DNA from 3 places in the Streptomyces sp. HSG2 genome. Region 3 is predicted to be linked to each of the others. Evidence: riboswitches for the same ligand, from Rfam matches in the RefSeq annotation. Region 3 holds a riboswitch; each other region holds the start of a gene.

Region 1 (4,633 bases), 1.5 Mb from region 3:
TTGTGATCTGGTGTGTACGTTCAGCAAGATGCCACCAGTGTCAGAGGTTTGATTCCCGGCCAGTCCACGGCGAAGACGGGGTAGGCGATGCACCAGTCCGTACAGGCAGAGGTCATGATGAGTTTTCTCGTGTCCGAGGAACTCACCTTCCGTATCCCGGTGGAGCTGCGTTACGAGACGGGTGATCCCTACGCCGTCCGCCTCACGTTCCACCTGCCCGGCGATGCGCCGGTGACCTGGGCCTTCGGCCGTGAGCTGCTCATCGACGGGGTGGGGCGGCCCAGTGGCGACGGTGACGTCCGGGTGGCGCCGGTCGAGCCGGAGCCCTTGGCGGAGGTGGTGATTCGTCTTCAGGTCGGTGGTGACCAGGCTGTCTTCCGCTCCTCCGCCGCACCTCTGGTCGCGTTCCTCGACCGTACCGACAAGCTGGTGCCTCTGGGACAGGAGGGCGCGCTCGCGGATTTCGACGCTCACTTGGAGGAGGCCCTCGACCGCATCCTCGCGGAGGAGCAGAGCGCGGGCTGAGCGTGCGGCGGGGGCGGAGTGGTTCGCCCCGCCGCAGGGGGTGTCTCATCGCTTGCGGCGACGGCCCCGTCCGCCCCGAACGACCTTGCCTCCTCCGATCCTTCCTTCGGTGGTCCGGGCGCGGTCGGCCGACACGACGAGCGCCGCCAGGGCCGTGGTCACCGGTACCGAGGCCACCAGCCCGATCGACCCGACAAGGGTCCGCACGATCTCCTCGGCCACCAGTTCACTGTTGGCGACGGTTCCCACGCTGCTCTGCGCGATGGAGAACAGCAGCAGGAGCGGGAGGGCCGCGCCCGCGTAGGCGAGAACGAGCGTGTTGACGACGGACGCGATGTGATCGCGGCCGATACGGATCCCCGCTCGGTACAACTGGCGCCAGCCCATGGTCGGGTTGGCGTCGTGCAGTTCCCAGACGGCCGAGGTCTGCGTGACCGTGACGTCGTCCAGGACGCCGAGGGATCCGATGATGATGCCGGCGAGGAGCAGGCCGCTCATGTCTATGGACGGATACAGACCGTGGATGAGCCCGGTGTTGTCGTCCGTGTCGCCGGTCAGCGCCGCCCAGCCGATGAAGAGCGACCCCAACACCCCGATCAGCAGCAGCGAGACGAGGGTGCCCAGGACCGCCACCGAGGTGCGGGCGGAGAGCCCGTGGCACAGGTAGAGGGCGATCAACATGATCACGGCGGCGCCGACCACGGCCACGAGCAGCGGATTCGATCCCTGGAGAATCGCGGGCAGGATGAAGAAGTTCAGTACCAGGAAGCTGATGGCCAAGGAGAGCAGGGCCATCAGACCGCGGAGCCGTCCGACGACCACGACGGCCAAGGCGAAAATGCCCGCGAGCAGCGTCATCGGCAGCCGTCGGTCGATGTCGGTGACCGCGTACTGCAGGTCCTCGGGGGCGGACGGCTCGTAGGCGACGACGACCCGCTGCCCCTGGCTGAGTTGTCTGGGCTGGTCGGGTTGGACGATCTCGGTGAAGGTGCGCCCCGTGTCGCCGCCGGTGTCCACTCGGATCGTCGCTCTGTCGCAGACGCCCTTGTCGCGCTCCACGGCCGCCGACCCGGAAGCGGTGGAGGTGTCGCCGGTGGGAGGAACCCCGGAGGAGGCGAGGTCCGCGCACGCCACTTCGACGACTTCGACGACCGTGGCCCGCTGGGTCTGTCGGTCGAAGCCGACTCCGGTGCGTTCGTGGGGCGGGGCACCTCCCGGCCAGAGCACGAGCAGTCCGGCCGCCGCGGCCGCCGCGAAGGGGATGAGTACCGCGGCGATGACCCTGCGCAGGTGACGCGAGACGGGCGTGGCGGGGCCGTGCGCATGGCTGTGTCCATGCCCTCCGTGACCGTGCCCCTCGTGCGTCCTCTGCCGACCGTGCCCCGCTTCCCGCCCGGGGGCGCGACGCGACTCGTGGTCCCGGGGAAGGCCGTCGGTGCCCAGCCCCCGGCCGATCGCGGTTTCCGGGCCCGGCGGCGACGGGGGACGCGCACCCCCGTCGAGGAGCGGTCCGTCGGAAGCGTGGCCGTCGACCGTTCCCCGGACGTCCCGTGGAGCGTCGGTGTCGGGCCCCGGCCCGCGGCTGCCTTCGGGCGGGGGCTGGGGTGAAGGCTGCGTCGTGGTCACAGGCCGATCATCGCAAGAAGCTCGGGGGCCCTCTGTTCACCGCGCCCGGATTGGCGCTAGCGTATGGACCGCTTTGTACACGCGGGAGCTCGGAGCACCGGGCTGAGAGGGCGCTGACCTCCGTCGAAGCGACGTTTCACGGGAAACCTCACCGGCTACGGGTGACATATCCCACGATGCGCCGCGGACGGGCGACGCTGCGTCGACCGCCGAACCTGTTACCGGGTAATGCCGGCGTAGGGAGTAGGTCTCATGACCACCGAGGACGCACACACGCTTGCCTCCACCGACCAGCAGCAGACCCCCGAGTCGCCGTCCTCCTCCGACGGCGACGCCGGGAAACCGATCGGCTGGCACAAGGCGTACGTCGAGGGCTCCCGCCCCGACCTGCGCGTGCCCGTCCGACAGGTGCATCTCACCAACGGGCGTTCGGTCTCGCTCTACGACACCTCCGGCCCTTACACCGATCCGCTCGCGGACACCGATGTCCGCAGGGGCCTGCCTCCGCTCCGGGAGAACTGGATCATCGCTCGGGGCGACACGACCGAATACGCCGGGCGCCCCGTCCGGCCCGAGGACGACGGGATCCGGCACACCTCACCGCGTGGTGGGCTGCGCAACCTCGACGCGGTGTTCCCGGGGCGTCCGCGGCTGCCCCGCCGAGGCCGCGACGGCCGTCCGGTCAGTCAGCTGGCCTACGCGCGCCGCGGCGAGATCACCCCGGAGATGGAGTACGTCGCCCTTCGGGAGGACGTCTCCCCGGAGGTGGTGCGCACCGAGATCGCCGCCGGGCGCGCCGTCCTGCCGGCCAACGTGAACCATCCGGAGATCGAGCCGATGATCATCGGCAAGCGGTTCCTGGTGAAGGTCAACGCCAACATCGGCAACTCGGCGGTGACCTCCTCCATCGAGGAGGAGGTGGAGAAGATGACCTGGGCCACCCGTTGGGGTGCCGACACCGTGATGGACCTCTCCACCGGACGCAACATCCACACCACGCGCGAGTGGGTGCTGCGCAATTCGCCGGTGCCCATCGGCACGGTGCCCCTCTACCAGGCGCTGGAGAAGGTCGACGGCAGGGCCGAGGAGCTGACCTGGGAGATCTACAAGGACACGGTCGTCGAGCAGGCAGAGCAAGGCGTCGACTACATGACCGTCCACGCGGGGGTGCGGCTGCCGTACGTACCGCTCACCGCCAACCGCAAGACGGGCATCGTCTCGCGCGGAGGGTCGATCATGGCGGCGTGGTGCCTGGCGCACCACAAGGAGTCCTTCCTCTACGAGAATTTCGAGGAGCTCTGCGAGATTCTCGCCGCCTACGATGTCACCTACTCGCTCGGTGACGGTCTTCGGCCCGGATCCATCGCGGATGCCAACGACCGGGCGCAGTTCGCCGAGTTGGAGACGCTGGGCGAACTCAACCGCATCGCCAAGCGCTTTCACGTGCAGACCATGATCGAGGGCCCCGGGCATGTGCCGATGCACAAGATCAAGGAGAATATCGATCTCCAGCAGGACGTCTGCGAGGAAGCCCCCTTCTACACGCTCGGTCCGCTGACGACCGATGTGGCGCCGGGGTACGACCACATCACTTCCGGAATCGGCGCGGCGATGATCGCGTGGTGGGGCACGGCGATGCTCTGCTACGTCACGCCCAAGGAGCACCTGGGCCTGCCCAACCGCGATGACGTCAAGACCGGCGTCATCACCTACAAGATCGCGGCTCACGCGGCCGACCTGGCGAAGGGCCACCCCGGCGCTCAGCGGTGGGATGACGCCCTGTCGGACGCGCGCTTCGAGTTCCGCTGGGAGGACCAGTTCAATCTGGCTCTCGATCCGGACACGGCGCGGGAGTTCCATGACGAGACGCTGCCCGCGGAGCCTGCCAAGACGGCCCACTTCTGCTCCATGTGCGGCCCGAAGTTCTGCTCGATGAAGATCAGTCACAGCATCACGGAGCAGTTCGGCGGTGCCTCGGCCGCGGGCGCCACGGCGGAGGAGGTGGCGGCCGGGATGCTGCAGAAGTCCAGGGAGTTCGCGGAAGCGGGAAACCGGGTGTATCTGCCGCTGGCCGACTGAGGAGGACGCGGGTCTCTCCCGCGCGTCGGGGACGCCCTTGCCCCGCCGCGCGGGCGAGGTCGATCACTCCGGGGGGTGGTCGGGACCGCCGAAGTCCGGACTGGAGTAGTCCGGACTGGAGTAGCGCGGGCGGTAGGCCGGGGAGGTGCCGTCGCCCGGCGTGCTGAAACCCGGGCGATGGTAGCCCAGGTGGGGGACGCGCCCCCGAGGGGGCGGGGATGTCGGGGCGCGTGCTTCCGAGGCCGGGGCTTCCCGGGCATCCCGGAGGAAGGGGATGATGCCGCGTTCCAACAGGGCCTCGCGCCAGGCGTCACGTGCCGAGGCCAGGCGGGTGTCGAGTTCGACGTAGCGGCGGGCCTCGGCGGACGGCCGGTTGCGCAGCGCCGTGAGCAGCAGCCCGGCG
Region 2 (4,633 bases), 2.9 Mb from region 3:
ACAGAATCCGGAGCCCATGCCCGACGCCTCGAACCCGGCGCCTCCGTCCCAGCCGGCACCGCAGAAGAAGAGCGCGGGGCGCGACCTGGGCGCGGCGATAGGAGTGGGCGTCGGGCTCGGTGCGGTCATCATCGTGTCGTTGTTCGTCCAGAAGGCCGTCTTCGTCGGTGTGATCGCGGCGGCGGTGGTGGTCGGGCTGTGGGAGCTGGCTCGTCGCCTGCGGGAGCGCAGGGGCATTCGGGTGCCGTTGGTGCCGCTGGCCGTCGGTGGTGCGGCGATGGTGGTCGCCGGATACGCCCGGGGTGCCGACGGTGCCTGGGTGGCCATGGCGTTGACGGCCCTTGCGGTCTTCGTCTGGCGTATGACCGAACCTCCCGAGAATTACCTGAGGGACGTCACGGCCGGTGTCTTCGCCGCCTTCTACGTGCCTTTCCTCGCGACCTTCGTCGCGTTGATGCTGACCGCCGAGGACGGACCGTGGAGGGTCCTGACCTTCCTGCTGCTCACCGTCGTGAGCGACACCGGGGCATACGCCGTGGGCTGGCGCTTCGGCACCACCAAGCTGGCCCCCCGGATCAGCCCCGGCAAGACCCGCGAGGGGCTGCTGGGCGCGGTGGCCTTCGCGATGGTGGTCGGGGCACTGTGCACGCAGTTCCTGATCGACGGGGGCCGCTGGTGGCAGGGGTTGGTCCTGGGCCTGGCGGTCGCGGTCAGCGCCACTCTCGGTGATCTCTGCGAATCGATGATCAAGAGGGACCTCGGCATCAAGGACATGGGCTCGCTGCTGCCCGGGCACGGCGGCATCATGGACCGGCTCGACTCCCTGCTCCCGACGGCGCCGGTGGTGTGGCTGCTCCTGGTGATCTTCGTCGGCGGCTGACCGCGCCGAGAGGTCGGCTCGTCCCGTGTGCCGTCACCGAACACCGGCAGCGGCCTCGTGGCTCTTCAGGGTGCCTGCCCCCGGGGCGTGACGAATAGGCCGCCGTGGGGTGCGTCGGCGCCGTCGCGGAGGGCACCCGGGACCCGTCCGGTGCATCGGTGGGGATCTGCGACACTGGTACGACCATGCCCAAGCCCGGAGAGCTCACATTCGTCGCCCCCCGCGGAGCCAAGAAGCCGCCGCGGCACCTCGCCGACCTGTCGCCCGCCGAGCGTGGGGAGGCGGTCGCCGCCCTCGGCGAGAAGCCGTTCCGCGCCAAGCAGCTGTCGCGACACTACTTCGCGCGCTACGCGCCCGAGCCGGAGCGGTGGACCGACATCCCGGCCGGTTCGCGTGCGCGGCTGCGTGAGGCCTTGCTGCCCGAACTGATGACGGTGGTCCGCCATCTGTCCACCGACGCGGGCACCACGCGCAAGACCCTCTGGCGTCTGTTCGACGGGACCTTGGTGGAGTCCGTGTTGATGCGCTACCCCGACCGGGTCACCATGTGCGTCAGCTCGCAGGCGGGGTGTGGCATGAACTGCCCGTTCTGCGCCACCGGTCAGGCCGGTCTGGACCGCAACCTCTCCACCGCGGAGATCGTCCACCAGATCGTCGACGGGGTGCGCGCCCTGCGGGACGGCGAGGTGCCCGGGGGGCCCGCGCGACTGTCCAACATCGTCTTCATGGGCATGGGCGAGCCACTCGCCAACTACTCGCGCGTCGTCGGCGCGATCCGGCGGCTCACCGACCGGGAACCGGATGGCCTCGGGCTGTCCCAGCGTGGCATCACGGTCTCGACGGTGGGCCTGGTTCCCGCGATCCACCGCTTCGCCGACGAGGGTCTCACCTGCCGGCTGGCGATCTCGCTCCACGCGCCCGACGACGAGTTGCGCGACACCCTCGTCCCCGTGAACACCCGGTGGAGGGTGCGCGAGGTGCTGGACGCGGGCTTCGCCTACGGCGCGAGGTCCGGACGGCGGCTGTCGATCGAGTACGCGCTGATCCGGGACGTCAACGACCAGGCGTGGCGGGGCGACCGCCTGGGCCGGCTACTCAAGGGAAGACCGGTGCACGTCAACCTGATCCCGCTCAACCCGACGCCGGGTTCCCGCTGGACCGCGTCCCGTCCCGAGGACGAGAAGGCGTTCGTCGAGGCCGTCGCCGCCCATGGGGTGCCGGTGACGATCCGTGACACCCGAGGGCAGGAGATCGACGGGGCCTGTGGTCAGCTGGCCGCGACCGAGAGGTAGGGTGGCCGGTCCGAGGGCACCTCGGCGGACGGGTCACCCGTCCGACCATCTTCATATTCCGACAGGGGAGCGCCACAGCGCTGAGAGTGCGGCATCGGCCGCAGACCCTCCGAACCTGGCCCAGGTCATTCTGGGTAGGGAGATCGGTCACCGCTCGAGCTGTTGCGTCCCACCCGGACCCGTCGTGGGTGCCGGGCGGGGCCGCGTCTTCTCCTGGTCACCCGGGAGGAAGCAGTGGGGAACACCGACAAGCGATGGGTCGCGGCGCTCGGCGCACTCGGCATGGCCTGCGGGCTGGTCGCCTGTGGCGCGTCCGGAGACGCCGCCGACGAGGCGGACGGCCAGCGGTCGACCGTCACGCTCGTGAGCCACGGCTCGTGGGCGGTATCCGACGACGTGGTCGCCGAGTTCGAGAAGACCTCCGGATACCGCTTGCGCGTCCTGGAGGACGGCGACGCCGGGCAGGCCGTGAACAAGGCGATCCTGACCAAGGACAACCCCCAGGGCGACGTCTTCTTCGGGGTCGACAACACGCTGTTGTCCAGAGCCCTGGAGAACGGCCTGTTCCAGTCGTACGAGGCCGAGGGGATCGACCGGGTGCTGCCCGAGTACCGCGTCGACGAGGAGGAGCGTCGCGTGACGCCCGTCGACACCGGGGACGTCTGCGTCAACTACGACAAGGCCTACTTCGACGAACGCGGGACGCCGCCGCCCGACACCCTCGACGACCTGGTCGATCCCGAGTACAAGGATCTCCTCGTCACCGAGAACGCGGCCACCTCCTCCCCGGGGCTGGGCTTCCTCCTGGCGACGGCCGCCGAATACGGCGAGACCGGATGGTCGGACTACTGGGAGAAGCTGCGCGACAACGGCGTGAAAGTCGTGGACGGCTGGGAACAGGCCTACAACGAGGAGTTCTCCGGTTCCGCCGGAGGGCGTCAGGCCGGTGGAGAGCGCCCGCTCGTGGTCTCCTACGCCTCCTCTCCGCCCGCCGAGGTGATCTTCGCCGACCCGCAGCCGGACACGGCCCCCACCGGAGTCGCGACGGGCACCTGCTTCCGACAGATCGAGTACGCGGGACTGCTGGCCAACGCGGCGAACCCCGAGGGCGGCAAGGCTCTCCTCGACTTCCTCGTGGGGCGGACCTTCCAGGAGGACATGCCACTGAACATGTTCGTGTACCCGGTCCGGGAGGACGCTCGGATACCCGAGGCGTTCGCCGAGCACGGTCCTCCGGTCGCGAACCCCCGGACCATGGATCCGGAGGAGATCGCCGAGCACCGCGACGCATGGGTCAAGTCGTGGACGTCGCTGGTCCTCAGGTAGCCGCGACGGACGGTCGGCGGTCACGGGGGGACCGCGCACGCCTGGCGCTGATGATCCTCCCCGTGCTGTTCTTCGGGGTGTTCTTCGCCTATCCGGTGGCCGCCATCGTCGCGCGGGGACTGCGCCCCGAGGGCTTCTGGGAGTTGGGCCGGATCGGGGAGGTCGTCGCCGATCCCGGAATCCGGGGTGTGCTCTGGTTCACCACCTGGCAGGCGTCGGCCTCCACGGCGCTCACGCTGTTGATCGCCCTGCCCGGCGCGTACGTGTTCGCCCGCCTGGACTTCCCCGGCAAGCGGCTGCTGCGGGCGGTGGTCACCATTCCCTTCGTCCTTCCCACCGTGGTCGTCGGCACGGCGTTCCTCGCCCTCGTCGGTCGGGGAGGTCTCCTGGACGATCTGTGGGGAGTGCGGCTGGACACGACGGTCTGGGCGATCCTCTTGGCACACGTGTTCTTCAACTACGCCGTCGTCGTCCGCACGGTCGGTGGTCTCTGGTCCCAACTGGACCCTCGGCAGGAGGAGGCCGCCAGGATGCTGGGGGCCTCGCGCAGCCGGGCCTGGCGCACGATCACGCTCCCCGCGCTCGCGCCCGCCGTCGGCGCCGCCTCGCTCATGGTCTTCCTGTTCACCTTCACCTCCTTCGGGGTCGTGCAGATCCTCGGCGGTCCCACCTTCGCCACGTTGGAGGTGGAGATCTACCGTCAGACCTCCCAGGCGTTCGACCTGACGACCGCCGCCGTCCTGACTCTGGTGCAGTTCGCCGCGGTCGCCTCGATCCTCGCCGTCCACGCGGCGACCGTCCGCCGCCGGGAGACCGCCCTGACCCTCGTGGACGCGGCGGTCACCGCGAGTCGCCCCCGAGGCGTCGGGCAATGGGCTCTGCTGGTCTCCGTCCTGGCCACCGTGGTCGCCCTGATACTGCTGCCGCTCGGAGTGCTGGTGCGGCGCTCCTTGCGGGCCCCCGCGTGGGGCTATTACCGGGCCCTGACCCGCGAGGACGGCGGTGCCTTCCTCGTGCCCCCCATCGAGGCGGTGGGCAACTCCCTGCGCTTCGCCGCCGTCGCCACCGCCCTCGCGGTGTCGATCGGGGGTCTCGCCGCCGCCGCCCTGGCCCGCCGGGAGGCCGGCCGATGGGT
Region 3 (4,633 bases):
ACTGGGGAAGGTCCCCCTGGCGCTCGCGTGCGTCCGTGCACAAGTAGAGCCGGGCGTCGGCGAGGCGGTCATGGACGGTGGCCGAGGTGTCGGACATGCGGGGTCCCCCCTGTGTCGGTGTCGGGCGGAGGTGGCACACCGGCCTCGCGCCGCCGTCCGGCGATCGCGCTTCTCGGGCCGGGCACCCCCACGACGGCGGTGCCCGGCCCGCGGCGGCGGTCGGATCAGACGGCCAGCGCCTGTGCGCGGCGCTTCACCTCCGTGCCGCGATTCTCGCTCAGCGCCTCGGCGGGGGTACCGGGCAGGGTCGGGTCGGGAGTGAAGAGCCACTCCAGCATCTCCTCGACCGTGAAGCCGTCATCCCGCAGCAGTGTGAGCGTGCCGGACAGGCCCTTCACCACCCGGTCGCCGTCGATGAAGGCGGCCGGTACGTGCAGCGCGCGGTTCTCGCCTCGGCGGACGGCGATGAGCTGGCCCTCCTTGACCAGCTGCCGGACGCGGGTCACCTCGACGCCCAGCATCTCGGCGATGTCGGGCAGGGTGAGCCAGGCGGGGACGAGAGCGTCGATCTTCGTGTCAATCTCGGTCACGCCCCCAGACTGCCATCCGGCGCCGACAGTCGGAAACCGGACCCTGCCGAGGCGGCGGGACGTCACGCCATCGGTGGCCCCGACGGGCAGCCGGCTCGCGACCGCCCGACGGCCCGAGCGCCGCCCGGGCCCCGTGTCGCGGCTCGCCCGAGTCGGCCCCGGCAGCGGCCTTCAGCGGGCCGCGGCCTTCAGCTGCGTGGCCGGATCGGCGAGGACACCCGGGACCACGCGTGAGGAGGAGGCGATGAGGCGCCGCCCCTGGGCCAGATCCCGGGGGCGCCCCACGGCGAGGACCGCGACCAGACGCTCCCCGCGCGTCCAGCAGACCGTCCACGCGTCGTCGGACGGATCGCCCCGCCACAGCGGGGTGTCGTCCGGCGTGTGGTGGCCGGCGTACTGGACGTACCGGCCGAACTGCTCCGACCAGAAGTACGGGACGGGGTCGTAGGCGGGGGCCGCGTCCCGCGTGTCGGCGAGGATGCCCGCGGCGACGGTCGTCGGCCCTTGGAGCGCGTTGTCCCAGTGGTGCACGGACAACCGCTCGCCGAAGCGGGCGGAGGGAAAGGAGACGCAGTCGCCGACCGCGTACACGTCCGGCGCGCTCGCGCGCAGCCGATCGTCCGCCGTCACCTCGCCCCGCCCGCCCAACGCGATCCCGGATCCGGTCAGCCAATCGGTGGCCGGACGTGCTCCGATCCCGACCACCACCGCCCGGGCGGCCACCCGGGTGCCGTCCCCGAGGACCACCGTCCCGGGCTCGACGCGGGCGACCCGGGCCCCGGTCCGCAACACCGCCCCGGCACGCGCGTACCAGTCGGCCATCGGCGCGGCCACCTCGGCGGGGAGCACCTCGGCCAGCGGGTGGTCCGCCGCCTCCAGGACGGTCACCTCGCATCCCGCCTCGCGCGCGGCGGTGGCGAACTCGGCGCCGATCCAGCCGGCGCCGACCACGACGACGTCGTGGCGGGCGGCGAGGACCGGCCGAAGGCGCTCGGCGTCGTCGAGGGTCCGCAGCAGGTGTACGTCCGGGACGCCGTCGGTGCCGGGCAGGCGGGCGGCCCTCGCCCCGGTCGCCAACACGAGGACGTCGTAGGGAACGGGGCCCCCGTCGGTTTCCAGCACGTGGTCGTCGACCCGGACGCCGAGCGCCTCGCGGCCCAGTCGCAGGTCGATCGCCAGGGCCTCGAAGTCGACGTCGAAGGCCGCCCCCTCCGCACCGCCCGACAGGACGGCCTTGGACAGCGGCGGACGATCGTAGGGTCGATGCGGCTCGGCGCCGATCAGCGTGACGTCCCCGCGAAAGCCCCCCTCACGGAGGGCCACCGCCGTCCGCACCCCGGCCATGCCCGCTCCGACCACGACCACCCGCTCCGGACGCCCGCTCAACGGATCGCTCCGGAGAGGAGACCCGGCGCCGGACGGCAACACCCCGCCGAGTGACGGCCCGGGATGCCCGAGGCCCCCGCCGACGCGCGGCCGGCGAGGGGAGTGCGGGGTCCCGGGCTCCCGTGCGGCCGATCGGCCGCGGGGAGGAGTCCGTGCGACGAACGGGCCATGAGGGGCACTCCCTTACCGACGAGCGGGGCCAACGGCTAGGGTGGCCACGGTAGAGCACTCGCGGGAGCCCGGACGCACCGGGCTGAGAGGGAGGCTGGCGGCCTCCGACCGTACGCACCTGATCCGGGTCATGCCGGCGAAGGGAGGGGCTGGACACCCATGTCGTCTTCATCGTCGTCCTCGCGCGCGAGGTCGGAAGCGTCCCCGCGCGCGACGGCGACCCCCGGACGGATTCCGGACGTGGTCGTCGTGGGGGGAGGAGTCATCGGCCTGGTCACCGCTTGGCGGGCGGCACAGCGCGGACTCCTCACCACCGTGGTGGACCCCGAACCCGGGGGCGGCGCCGCCCGGGTCGCGGCCGGAATGCTGGCCGCCGTCACCGAACTCCACTACGGCGAGGAGACCTTGCTGTCACTGAACCTCGCCTCGGCCGGCCGCTACGCCGCCTTCGCCGCCGAACTCCTCGACGCGACCGGGCAGGACCCCGGCTATCGCCGGTGCGGCACGCTCGCCGTGGCTCGCGACGCCGACGACCGCGCCCTGTTGCGGGACCTGCACGCCCTGCAACTGCGCTGCGGCCTGTCGGCCGAGTGGCTCTCCGGCCGGGACTGCCGCCGCCTGGAGCCGATGCTGGCTCCCGGGGTCCGCGGCGGGCTCCGGGTCGACGGCGACCACCAGATCGACCCGAGGCGCCTGGGACGGGCGCTCGTGACCGCCTGCGAACACGCGGGCGTGACGCTCCACCGGGCACGGGCCCTTCGGCTGACCATGGACGCGGATCGTGCCACCGGTGTGGTGACGGACGACGGGGCGACACTGCGGGCGGGGCGGACCGTGCTCGCCGGAGGGAGCGCGAGCGCCCGGCTGGCCGGCGTGCCTCGGCACGCCCTGCCGCCGGTGCGCCCCGTCAAGGGGCAGGTGCTGCGGCTGGCGATGCCGGCCGACGCGCCGCCCCTGTTGAGTCGGACCGTCCGAGCCGTGGTGCGCGGGAACCCGGTGTACCTGGTGCCACGCGAGAACGGCGAGCTGGTGGTGGGCGCCACCAGCGAGGAGATGGGCTGGGACACCACGGTGACCGCCGGCGGCGTGTACGAGCTGCTGCGCGACGCGCACGAACTGGTCCCGGGCGTCACGGAGCTTCCACTGACGGAGACCCTGGCCGGCCTGCGCCCCGCCTCCCCGGACAACGCCCCGCTGCTCGGCCCGACCGCGGTGGAGGGACTGCTGGCGGCCACCGGCCACCACCGCAACGGGGTTCTCCTCACCCCGGTCACCGGGGACGTCATGGCCCACGTCCTGACGACGGGCCTGCTGCCGCAGGAGGCCCTCCCCTTCACCCCGAGACGTTTCGACACCGCCACCCCGGAGACATCGCGTTGACGACCTCGAAGGCCACCCGCCCGCTCACCCTGTCCGTCAACGGGGCGGCGCTCCGGGTACCGCCCGGCACCGCCCTGGACGAACTGGTCGCCACCCTCACCAAGGCGCCGACGGGTGTCGCCGCCGCCCTCAACGAGACCGTCGTCCCGCGTGGCCGATGGGCGTCCACGCCACTGGCCGACGGCGACCGCGTCGAAGTCGTGACCGCCGTGCAGGGAGGCTGACCGATGGCCGAGGACCCCTTCGTCCTGGGCGGTGTCTCCTACACCTCCCGACTGATCATGGGCACCGGCGGGGCGCCCAGCCTGGACGTGCTGGAGCGTTCCCTGATCGCCTCGGGGACGGAACTGACCACGGTGGCCATGCGGCGCGTGGACCCGTCCGTGCGCGGCTCGGTGTTGTCGGTCCTGCGCCGGCTCGGCATCCGGGTGCTGCCGAACACGGCCGGTTGCTACACCGCGGGCGAGGCGGTGCTCACCGCGCGCCTGGCCCGTGAGGCCCTCGGGACCGACCTGGTGAAGCTGGAGGTGATCGCCGACGAGCGGACGCTGCTCCCGGACCCGGTCGAGTTGCTGGACGCGGCGGAGACGCTCGTGGACGAGGGGTTCACGGTGCTCCCGTACACCGGCGACGATCCGGTGGTGGCGCGGAAGCTGGAGGACGTGGGGTGCGCGGCGATCATGCCGTTGGGCTCCCCGATCGGCTCCGGCCTGGGCATCCGCAATCCGCACAACTTCGAGTTGATCGTGGAACGGGCCGGCGTGCCGGTGATCCTGGACGCGGGCGCGGGCACCGCGTCCGACGCGGCCTCGGCCATGGAACTGGGCTGCGCGGGGGTGATGCTGGCCTCTGCGGTGACCCGGGCCCAGGAGCCGGTCGTGATGGCGGAGGCGATGCGGCACGCGGTGGAGGCCGGCCGCCTGGCCCGGCGCGCGGGGCGGATTCCGCGCCGGCACTTCGCGGAGGCGTCGTCCCCGTCGGCGGGCCGGGCCGCTCTCGATCCGGAGCGGCCCGCCTTCTGACGTCCCACGCGGCCCCACCCCGGCACCGGCTGCCGGCTCCGACAAGGGTCACGAGTCGGCGGCGGTACCGGCACCGTTCGTCGG

The links. A riboswitch is a leader RNA that binds a small molecule or an ion and turns the genes downstream of it on or off. The one in region 3 is predicted to bind thiamine pyrophosphate.
Region 1: it holds a riboswitch for thiamine pyrophosphate, as region 3 does, so the genes downstream of both, thiC (phosphomethylpyrimidine synthase ThiC) here and thiO (glycine oxidase ThiO) in region 3, are expected to answer to the same signal.
Region 2: it holds a riboswitch for thiamine pyrophosphate, as region 3 does, so the genes downstream of both, JEK78_RS04590 (thiamine ABC transporter substrate-binding protein) here and thiO (glycine oxidase ThiO) in region 3, are expected to answer to the same signal.

Annotation. Positions count from the first base shown of each region.
Region 1 is NZ_CP066801.1:2,613,588-2,618,220, forward strand. It holds gene JEK78_RS10990 (SsgA family sporulation/cell division regulator) at 88-525, shown strand; gene JEK78_RS10995 (YibE/F family protein) at 571-2,151, opposite strand; TPP riboswitch at 2,223-2,411, shown strand; gene thiC (phosphomethylpyrimidine synthase ThiC) at 2,404-4,230, shown strand; gene JEK78_RS11005 (hypothetical protein) at 4,294-4,633, opposite strand, start outside.
Region 2 is NZ_CP066801.1:1,171,413-1,176,045, reverse strand. It holds gene JEK78_RS04600 (phosphatidate cytidylyltransferase) at 1-880, shown strand, start outside; gene rlmN (23S rRNA (adenine(2503)-C(2))-methyltransferase RlmN) at 1,066-2,172, shown strand; TPP riboswitch at 2,226-2,331, shown strand; gene JEK78_RS04590 (thiamine ABC transporter substrate-binding protein) at 2,407-3,498, shown strand; gene JEK78_RS04585 (iron ABC transporter permease) at 3,462-4,633, shown strand, end outside.
Region 3 is NZ_CP066801.1:4,114,170-4,118,802, reverse strand. It holds gene thiE (thiamine phosphate synthase) at 1-97, opposite strand, end outside; gene JEK78_RS17820 (Rv2175c family DNA-binding protein) at 225-590, opposite strand; gene JEK78_RS17815 (FAD-dependent oxidoreductase) at 762-1,934, opposite strand; TPP riboswitch at 2,198-2,309, shown strand; gene thiO (glycine oxidase ThiO) at 2,307-3,527, shown strand; gene thiS (sulfur carrier protein ThiS) at 3,524-3,751, shown strand; gene JEK78_RS17800 (thiazole synthase) at 3,755-4,549, shown strand.